DNA from 2 places in the Corynebacterium sp. LK2590 genome. Region 2 is predicted to be linked to the other one. Evidence: riboswitches for the same ligand, from Rfam matches in the RefSeq annotation. Region 2 holds a riboswitch; the other holds the start of a gene.

Region 1 (4,408 bases), on a different contig from region 2:
GCGCGTACCTCGTCCAGGGACGATCGCGTCAGCTCGCTAATGGCGCGCAGCTCCTCCTCGGCCTTTTCCGGAGCGAACTGGAGCTGCCGCCGGGCCAGCTCGGACTTGAGGTTGATGACGGTCAGGGACTGCCCCAACAGATCGTGGATGTCGCTGGCGATGGCCTCGCGCTCGCGCGCCAGCCGGAGACGGCTCTCGGCGCTGCGCTCCGCGGCCTTTCTATCCTCGAGGCTCTTGTTGAGCGCCATGAACGCCGGGGTGCACAAGGCGAGGCCGGCCAAGGCGAAGGCGTTCGGCGGCTGGAAGACGATCAGGAGGATCACTGTGAAACCGGCTCCGCAACCGACCATGGCGTAGCCGGTCATCCCAGGCGTGACGTAGAGAAAGACGGCCATGAAATAGGGCAGGAAGACCAGCACGTACCAGCCGATCAGCGGCAGGAGGGCTAGCGGACCGATCAGCAGGACGGCGCACCAGACGAGCACGAAGAGGGGCAGGCGCCGGCGGGGCACTGATGCGTGGTAGCCGGAGCCTAGGGCGTAGGCGAGGGCGAAAAACGCAAAGCCGGCAGCGACGCTTGCTAGGGCAGTGCCGTTGAGTCCTGAGAACAGGAAGGGCACGAAGGAAAACAGCAGGAAGACCAGCCAGATGCTGCTCTTGGTGGCGTCGCTGCGGGAGAAGTGCATGAGGCGGTTTAGCGTCCCTTCTGGCGGCGGTTGAGCAGTATGAAGGTGATTACAAAGATAGCAGTCCAGGCGGCAATATTTGCTAGGGCGTTGGGGAGGGCTTCTTCGTGGTAGTAAGGTTCGTCGGAGATTATTTGTACCCCGTCGGTGAGGGGGTAGTTGGCTAGGGCGTTGGCGCCGTAGAGGGGCGTGAAGCGCCCGAAATCGAGCATACCGGCGCTCAGCGGCATGAACATGTTGGCGGCGAAGGCGAAGACCACGATGAGCGTGGAGGCTATCGTAATCGCGCTGTCGGAGCGGAAAAGCTCCCCAAAGGCCATGCCGTAGACGCCGAAGGGCAGGGAAACGGCGATGCAGACAAAGAAGCAGGCGGCCCACGCGCTCACGGTCATGGTGGCACCGGTCAGGGCGCCGGCGATAAAAACAGCCACCACGGGGAGGGTGCAGCGCAGCACCAAGGACAGCACCTGGGCGGTCAGGTAATGACCCGGGGTGGTGGGGGTAAGCGCTAGTTGGCGGCCCCAACCACTGCGGCTTTCAACGACCGTGCCGCCGGCCGCCGCGGTCGCGGCGATGACCGCGCCGTAGAGCGCCATGGAGACCATGACGAAGGCTTTAGGGTTGCCGTGCGCAAAGTCCGGCATGGACGAATAGTCCTGCAGGGCGCCGAAGAGCAGGTAGAAGCCGACCGGCATGAAGACGGTGAAAAAGAGGTTGGTGAAGTCCCGGGAGGCGCGCTTGAGGTTTAGCGCCGTCAGGGAGCGGACAGGCGCGGCAGCGGCTGCGGTAGTGGTCATTCCTGTAATTCCTTTCTAGGCCCGTCGCGTAGGCCAGGCCGTGACTTCGGAGTTCTTCGCGTTGGTTTCCTCCGGCCGCAGACCGGCGTTGAGGTCGGCGGTGAAATCCGGGGCGATGTAGCGCAGTACCGCCTCGTCGAGGCTCGGGTAGCCGCCTTGGACTTCCGCGACGGTGCCGTTGGCGGTGACTCGGCCGTCCTGGAGGATGACCACCCGGTCGGCGTAGCGCTGGGCCTCCTCGAGGTAGTGGGTGGCGAAAATGATGGTTTGGCCTTCTCGTGCCTGGTGGCGCAAGGTGTGCCAGAATTCGTGGCGGGCGTAGATGTCCATACCGGTGGTCGGCTCGTCCAGGATGAGGAGGTCGGGGCGGGGCAGGATGGCCAGCGTGAAACGCACGCGCTGCTGCTCCCCGCCGGAGCACAACCGGACCTTACGGTCCTGGATCTCAGTCAGCCGGGTCTCCTCCATGACTTCGCGCTCGACCTCATCTAGTGGAGCGGACCGCGGGTGCAGCCCGGCTATAGCGCGTACGGTCTCCTCGACCGTGATGTCGGGGAGAAGCCCGCCGGACTGCAGCACCGCGCCCACGCGGGACGTCTTCGCGGCCCGGGCGGGCGGCCCGCCGAAGAGTTCGATGGCGCCGCTGGTTGGTTCCGTCAGTCCTAGCACCATGTCGAAAAGCGTTGTCTTGCCCGCGCCATTGGCGCCTACCAAGGCCACAACTTCCCCAGCGGGGATGGTTAGGTCAAGGTCCCGGATGGCGTTGACCCGCTTCTTGCCGCGCCCAAAGGCTTTAGTCAGGTGCTGAATCTCAATAGCTGGGGTGGGCTTGTTGTTCGTGCTCGCGTGCATGCCCCGAGTATCGGCGAGAAGGACAAGGGGTGCGTAGGCCAAAGATCCAGACATAGGCATGACAAATGTCAGGGGTCGGGGTCTCTACCCCCGCCCGTGCAGGTGATTTTGTCGTGCGCAGGGGCTTGCTATGCTAAACGCCTGTACAACTAAACAAACGCGGGAGCTGCTGGAGGCAATGTCCAGCGGCTGAGATGGCCTTGGGGCCGAACCGTAGAACCTGATCCGGGTAATGCCGGCGCGAGGGAGGAAAAATGCCGAATAGGCTTCATTGGCGTGTTGTAGACATCGTGGTTGCATCCATCTTGGGTGTGGCCTGCGGTCTGATTTTCTTGCTGTGGAACACCGTGGGGTACGCGTGGTTCATGGCCATGGATAGCCTCACACCGGGGTTCGGGGGACTGGCCACCGGTATCTGGCTGCTGGGCGGCGTCATTGGCGGCTTGGTGATTCGCAAGCCGGGCGCGGCCATCTTCGTCGAGGTCCTGGCGGCCTCGGTCTCCGCGGCGCTGGGCAGCCAGTGGGGCATCGAGACGCTCTACTCCGGCCTGGCCCAGGGCCTGGGCGTCGAGATCGTCTTGGCGATCTTCGCCTACCGGAACTTCAAGCTGCCGGTGGCGGCGCTGTCCGGCATCGGCGCGGGAATCGGCGCGTTCATCCTGGAGCTGTTCACGTCCGCCAACCTGGCCAAGTCGCTGGAATTCAACCTCATCTACCTGTCCTGCCTGATGATCTCCGGCGCCATCCTGGCCGGCGTGCTCGGCTACTACCTGGTCCGCGCCCTGGCGCGCACCGGCGCCCTGGACCGGTTTGCGGTAGGCCGGGAAGCCCGTGCCTAGTCTCGCTGCCAGCCACCCGACGGGACTTGCGGCCCGGGGCTTTGGCTGGCAGCACGCCGGGCGCAACCGGGCGGCGCTCAAAGATATTGAGCTCGATATCGCACCGGGCGAGCGGGTCCTGCTGTGCGGGGACTCCGGCTCCGGCAAGTCGACGCTGCTGGCCGCCTTCGCGGGCGTGCTGGGCGGCGATGACGAGGGCGAGCAGACCGGCGAGCTGACGCTCTACGACGCCGCCGGCCACCGCGAGGCGCCCGGGCGCACCGTCCCGGTGGGGCTGGTGCTCCAGGACCCGGACGCGCAGGTGATCGCCTCCCGCGTGGGCGATGACGTCGCCTTCGGGTGCGAGAACCTCGGCGTGGAAAGGGAAGAGATCTGGCGCCGGGTGCGCCACGCCTTGGACGTGGTGGGCCTGGACGTCGGCCTGGACCACCCGACGCAGCGCCTGTCCGGCGGGCAGAAGCAGCGCCTGGCGCTGGCCGGGATCATTGCCATGGGCGCGGGTCTCATCCTGCTCGACGAGCCCACGGCCAACCTGGACCCGCAGGGTGCCCGGGACGTCATCGCCGCGGTGCGCGAGACCGTCGAGGCCACCGGCGCGACGCTCGTCGTGGTTGAGCACAACTACTCCGGCTGGGAAGACCTGCTGGACCGCGCGATTATGCTCAGCGACGGGCGCGTGAGCGCGGATTCCACCGTCGCGGACGTGGCCGCCGCCCGGGCGGTGACTGGTCTGCCGGAAGCCCGGCCGGTTGCCCCGCACGCGCCGGCCGCGATGTTCTCGCGCGAGCTGGTCACCCGCTTCGGCCCGCCGCGCAGCTACGAGATCCCGGCCGGGGCCTCCACCGTGATTACCGGGCCGAACGGCTCCGGCAAGACCACCTGGCTGATGACCATGGCCGGCCTGCTCGCCCCGGTCAGCGGCCAGATCGGCATGTCGGAGGTGGTCGCCCGCGGGCTGCCGCCCACCCCGCGCAAGTGGAAGTCGCGGCAGCTGGCGCACCGCATTGGCTACGTCTTCCAGAACCCGGAACACCAATTCGTGGCCCGCAGCGTGGCCGAGGAGCTGCGCGTGGGCCCAACGGTGATGGGCGAGGAGGTGCCGACCGCGCGCATCGACGAGCTGGTGGAGCGCCTCCGGCTCGGGCACCTGCTGGAGGCCAACCCGTTCACGCTCTCCGGCGGGGAGAAGCGCCGCCTGTCCGTGGCCACCGCCCTGGTGACCGCGCCGGCGGTG
Region 2 (4,408 bases):
GCACCGGCCGGCAGGCCGCGGCGGTTGTGCTGCTCGGTATCGACGGGTTTGCCCTGCCGGTCGATCGTCTGCCGGGTGGTGGTCGGCACGCCGGTGGCGAAGATTCCGCCCTGGTGGCTCACGCTGTCGCCAGCGTAGAGAGCCAGCAACTCCTGGGGGATCTCCCCGCCTTCGTAGGCGGCCACGGGCGCGGTAGGTGTTTTCGGGGAATAACCGCACTGCACCAGCCGGGTAAGGACGTGGACCAACTTGTCCGAGTTGGGCGTGGTCCACTCCCCGGCCAGATAGGACTCGGCCAAGCCCAGCCAGCCAGAGCTCGCAATCCGCGCGAACAAGGAGTCGTATTCGACCTTCAGGTCTAGGTCTTCCGGATCCTCGGCATCGAGGACCAGCCCCGCGCGGTCGCAGGCGCGGGCAAAATCAGCCTCCGCGTGGCGGGCCCGCAGCCCCAGCAGGCGGCCGCTGGGCACGCGGGCTACGCCTGGCCATTGCTCGGCATCGATCGCCGCAGTATGCTCCAAGGCCATTTCCTTCAAAAGTCCAATCCTGACGCCGCCCGCACAGCACCTGCTACTGCAGGCAAAAACGCTGTGTAGGCGGCCTCGCGTTCAGTCCAATCGTTCCTAGATTAATGCCGAAACCACCCGCGGCCCGGGTGCCATGCCGAGACCCCTGGTTTATATCGGGGTGAAACTATCTGTTCCGGGGAGTAGCGTTTACAATGTTCAACGGTAGGTACTTAGTTCAAGCATTTAGGAAGGTAGTCATCTACATGTCAGCAACCCCTTACCGCCCCAATGGAGGACGTCACCACGTCGTCGTTATTGGCGCTGGCTTCGGCGGCATCAACGCCGTAAAGCAGCTTAAAGGCACGGAAGTCGATATCACCATCATCGACAAGAAGAACCACCACCTGTTCCAGCCGATGCTCTACCAGGTGGCTACCGGCATGATCTCCGCTTCCGAGATCGCCCCGTCCACCCGCCAGATGCTGCGCGGGCAGCAGAACGCGAACTTTGTCAACGCCACCGTCACCGACATCGACCTGGAAAACCAGACGGTGACCGCGGAAAACGATAACTTCCACCGCACCTATGGCTTCGACTCCCTGGTCGTGGCCGCTGGCTCCAGCCAGTCCTACTTCGGCAACGACCACTTCGCCGAGTTCGCCCCGGGCATGAAGACCATCGACGACGCTCTGGAGCTGCGCTCCCGCATCGTCTCCGCGTTCGAGCAGGCCGAGCTCACCGAGGATCCGGCTGAGCGCGAGCGCCTGCTGACCTTCATCATCGTCGGTGCTGGCCCGACCGGTGTGGAGCTGACCGGCCAGATTGCTGAGCTGGCTAACCGTACCTTCACCGACGCCTTCTCCACCTACGGCCCGTCCTCGGCCAAGATCTACCTGCTGGACGGCGCTCCCCAGGTGCTGCCGCCGTTCGGCAAGCGACTCGGCCGCAAGGCCCAGCGCACGCTGGAAAAGCTCGGCGTCGACGTCCGCCTGAACGCTATGGTCACCAACGTCGACCAGGACACCGTCACCTACAAGAACACCAAGGATGACTCCGAGACCACCCTGACCGGTGCCACCAAGATCTGGTCCGCCGGTGTGTCCGCTTCCCCGCTGGGCAAGATGGTCGCCGACCAGGCCGGCGTCGAGACCGACCGCGCTGGCCGCGTCTCCGTCAACGAGGACCTGACCGTGGGCGAGTACTCCAACGTCTACGTCATCGGTGACATGATCAACCTGAACAAGCTGCCGGGCCTGGCCCAGGTCGCTATGCAGGGCGGTACCCACGTCGGCCGCCTCATCGACGCCAAGGTCGACGAGGAGTCCACCGCCAACGAGAAGGAACCCTTCGACTACTTCGACAAGGGCTCCATGGCGATCATCTCCCGCTTCAACGCCGTGGTGAAGATGGGCAAGGTCGAGTTCACCGGCATCTTCGCCTGGTTGGGCTGGCTGGCGCTGCACGCGACCTACCTGGTCGGCATGCGCAACCGCTTCGTCACCTTCATCAACTGGATCTCCAACGCGTTTACCCGCGACCGCGGTAACCTCGCCATCACCGAGCAGATGCGCACCGCCCGCAACGCGCTGGCCAAGAAGACGAAGGATTCCGAGGCCTAAAGAGCCCCCGCGTGCGGTGCCGCCGAGCACCCGCACCTTAACCCCGCCGCAAGTGCGCGCTGGTTTCTCACCAGCGCGTACCGCGGCGGGGTTCTTTTTTGTCCCTAGCGGCTCGTAGCTGTGTTCTGAGGAGCCTGCACTGGCCTTGGTCGCGTTCCCCGTTGGGTGTGTTTTCTTCCAAACCAGAAAAATTCCGGGTCCGGCTCTGTTAGGGTGGACGGCACAACATTGGGGTGCCGGAAGGACTGATTCCGGCTGAGAACATACCCATGGAACCTGCTCTTAGTTAGAACTAGCGAAGGAAAGTGTTGTGAAGGAAGCAGTATGCGCTGCTCTCGCCGCTGTGCGCGAGCGCAATCCCCTGGTCCAGTGCTTGACCAATACCGTCGTCACGAATGTCACCGCTAATGCGCTGCTGGCGATCGGCGCCAGCCCCGCCATGTGCGATACCCCGGAGGAATCCCGCGAGTTCGCGCGCCTGGCCAACGGCATCCTCATCAATATCGGCACCCCGTCCGCGGCCCAGTACGAGGGCATGCGCGAGGCGATCGCCGGTGCCAACGAGGCCGGAAACCCGTGGGTGCTCGACCCGGTTGCCGCCGGCGGCCTGTCCACCCGTACGGAATTCGCCCGCTCAGTAGTAGGCGCGAAGCCCGCGGCCATTCGTGGCAACGCCTCCGAGATCATTGCGCTGGCACAGCTGGGCGAGGGCGGCCGCGGCGTCGATGCCACCGACACGGCGACCGCCGCCCTGCCCGCCGCCCAGGCGCTGGCACAGCGCACCGGCGGCGTGGTGGCTATCTCCGGCGAGAAGGACGTCCTCGTCACCCAGGAAGAGGCCTGGGAGCTCGCCGGCGGCGTGCCGCTACTCCAGCGGGTCATCGGCACCGGCTGCAGCCTGGGCGCTATCACCGCCGCCTACTTGGGCACCGGTCAGCCGCCGCTCGCCGCGGTCATCGCCGCGCACGCCCACGTGTCCGTGGCCGGCTCCCTGGCCTACCAACAGGCCCAGTCGCCCGGCAGCTTCGCCGTCGCCTGGATGGACGCCCTCTACGACTTAGGCCCCGAGGATCTCATCACCTACAGCGCCCTCCAGCCCGTGGAACTGGCATGAGCCCGATCGACTGGAGCCTCTACCTCGTCACCGACCCGGGGCTAGCCGGCGGCCGGGACAACGTCGCCGACATCGCCGTGGCCGCCTGCCGCGGCGGTGCTACCGTGGTGCAGCTGCGGGACAAGGAAGCCAGCGACGCCGAGCTGCTCCCCTACGCCCGCCGCCTGCAGGAAGAGCTGGGCCAGATCCCGCTGTTTATCAACGACCGCGTGGAGCTGGCCGCCGAGCTCGGCTGCCACCTGCACGTCGGCCAAGACGATCTCAGTGTCGCCGAAGCCCGCTCGCTGCTGGCCGACGATGCACTGGTGGGGCTGTCCGTCGGCTCCGAGGAGGAGCTCGACGCCGCACTCAGCGCCACGGGAGCGGCCCGCCCGGACGTTCTCGGCATCGGGCCCGTCTTTAGCACCGCCACCAAGGCGAACGCGCCCGCCGGCATCGGGGTCGAGGCTGCCGCAACCCTGGCAGGCCGCGCCAAGGAGGCTGGGATGCCCGCCGTAGCCATCGGCGGGCTGAAGGCCCACAACGTCGCGGAGCTGAAAGGCAGCGCCTTCGCCGGAGTCTGCGTGGTCTCCGCCATCATGGCCGCCGAGGACCCGGCCTCCGCCGCGAGCGAACTCGTCGCCGCCTTTCGCCGTTAGTCAATCCGCCCTCTGCCGCACTGCGCACGGCTTTTGCACGCCCAGCGTTCAATGCTGCGCTCAATTTATTGCTCGATAGGAGTACAACCATGACTCACGTCTACCCACTTGGCACTCGGCCTAGCCAGCCGCTGCCCGTTGCCCGCGTCCTGTCTATCGCCGGGACCGACCCGACCGGCGGGGCGGGCCTGCACGCCGATTTGAAGGCGATTAGCGCCGCGGGCGGCTACGGCATGGCCGTGACCACCGCGATCGTCTCGCAGAATACCCAGGGTGTGGACTCCATCTTCACCCCGCCGGCGCAGGTGCTGCGCGACCAGCTGGCCTCCGTGGCCGCCGACGTGGACATCGACGCGGTAAAGATCGGCATGCTGGGCACCCCGGAGACTATCGACATCGTCCGCGAATTCATCGCCACGCTGGGTAGCACGCCGGTCGTCCTGGATCCCGTCATGGTGGCTACCTCCGGGGATCGCCTGTTGGAAAAGAAAGCCGAAGCCGCGATTCTCGATCTGGCGGGCCGGGTCG

Evidence for each region. Region 2 has a riboswitch for thiamine pyrophosphate ahead of thiM (hydroxyethylthiazole kinase). Riboswitches for the same ligand answer to the same signal wherever they lie in the genome.
Region 1: it holds a riboswitch for thiamine pyrophosphate, as region 2 does, so the genes downstream of both, VVR85_RS10085 (ECF transporter S component) here and thiM (hydroxyethylthiazole kinase) in region 2, are expected to answer to the same signal.

The regions. Positions count from the first base shown of each region.
Region 1 is NZ_JAYWMH010000008.1:38,947-43,354, forward strand. Features, by position in the region: gene VVR85_RS10070 (sensor histidine kinase) at 1-686, opposite strand, end outside; gene VVR85_RS10075 (ABC transporter permease) at 695-1,483, opposite strand; gene VVR85_RS10080 (ABC transporter ATP-binding protein) at 1,499-2,335, opposite strand; TPP riboswitch at 2,485-2,600, shown strand; gene VVR85_RS10085 (ECF transporter S component) at 2,590-3,174, shown strand; gene VVR85_RS10090 (ABC transporter ATP-binding protein) at 3,167-4,408, shown strand, end outside.
Region 2 is NZ_JAYWMH010000001.1:528,712-533,119, forward strand. Features, by position in the region: gene VVR85_RS02465 (class I SAM-dependent methyltransferase) at 1-527, opposite strand, end outside; gene VVR85_RS02470 (NAD(P)/FAD-dependent oxidoreductase) at 773-2,128, shown strand; TPP riboswitch at 2,348-2,450, shown strand; gene thiM (hydroxyethylthiazole kinase) at 2,439-3,242, shown strand; gene thiE (thiamine phosphate synthase) at 3,239-3,880, shown strand; gene VVR85_RS02485 (bifunctional hydroxymethylpyrimidine kinase/phosphomethylpyrimidine kinase) at 3,970-4,408, shown strand, end outside.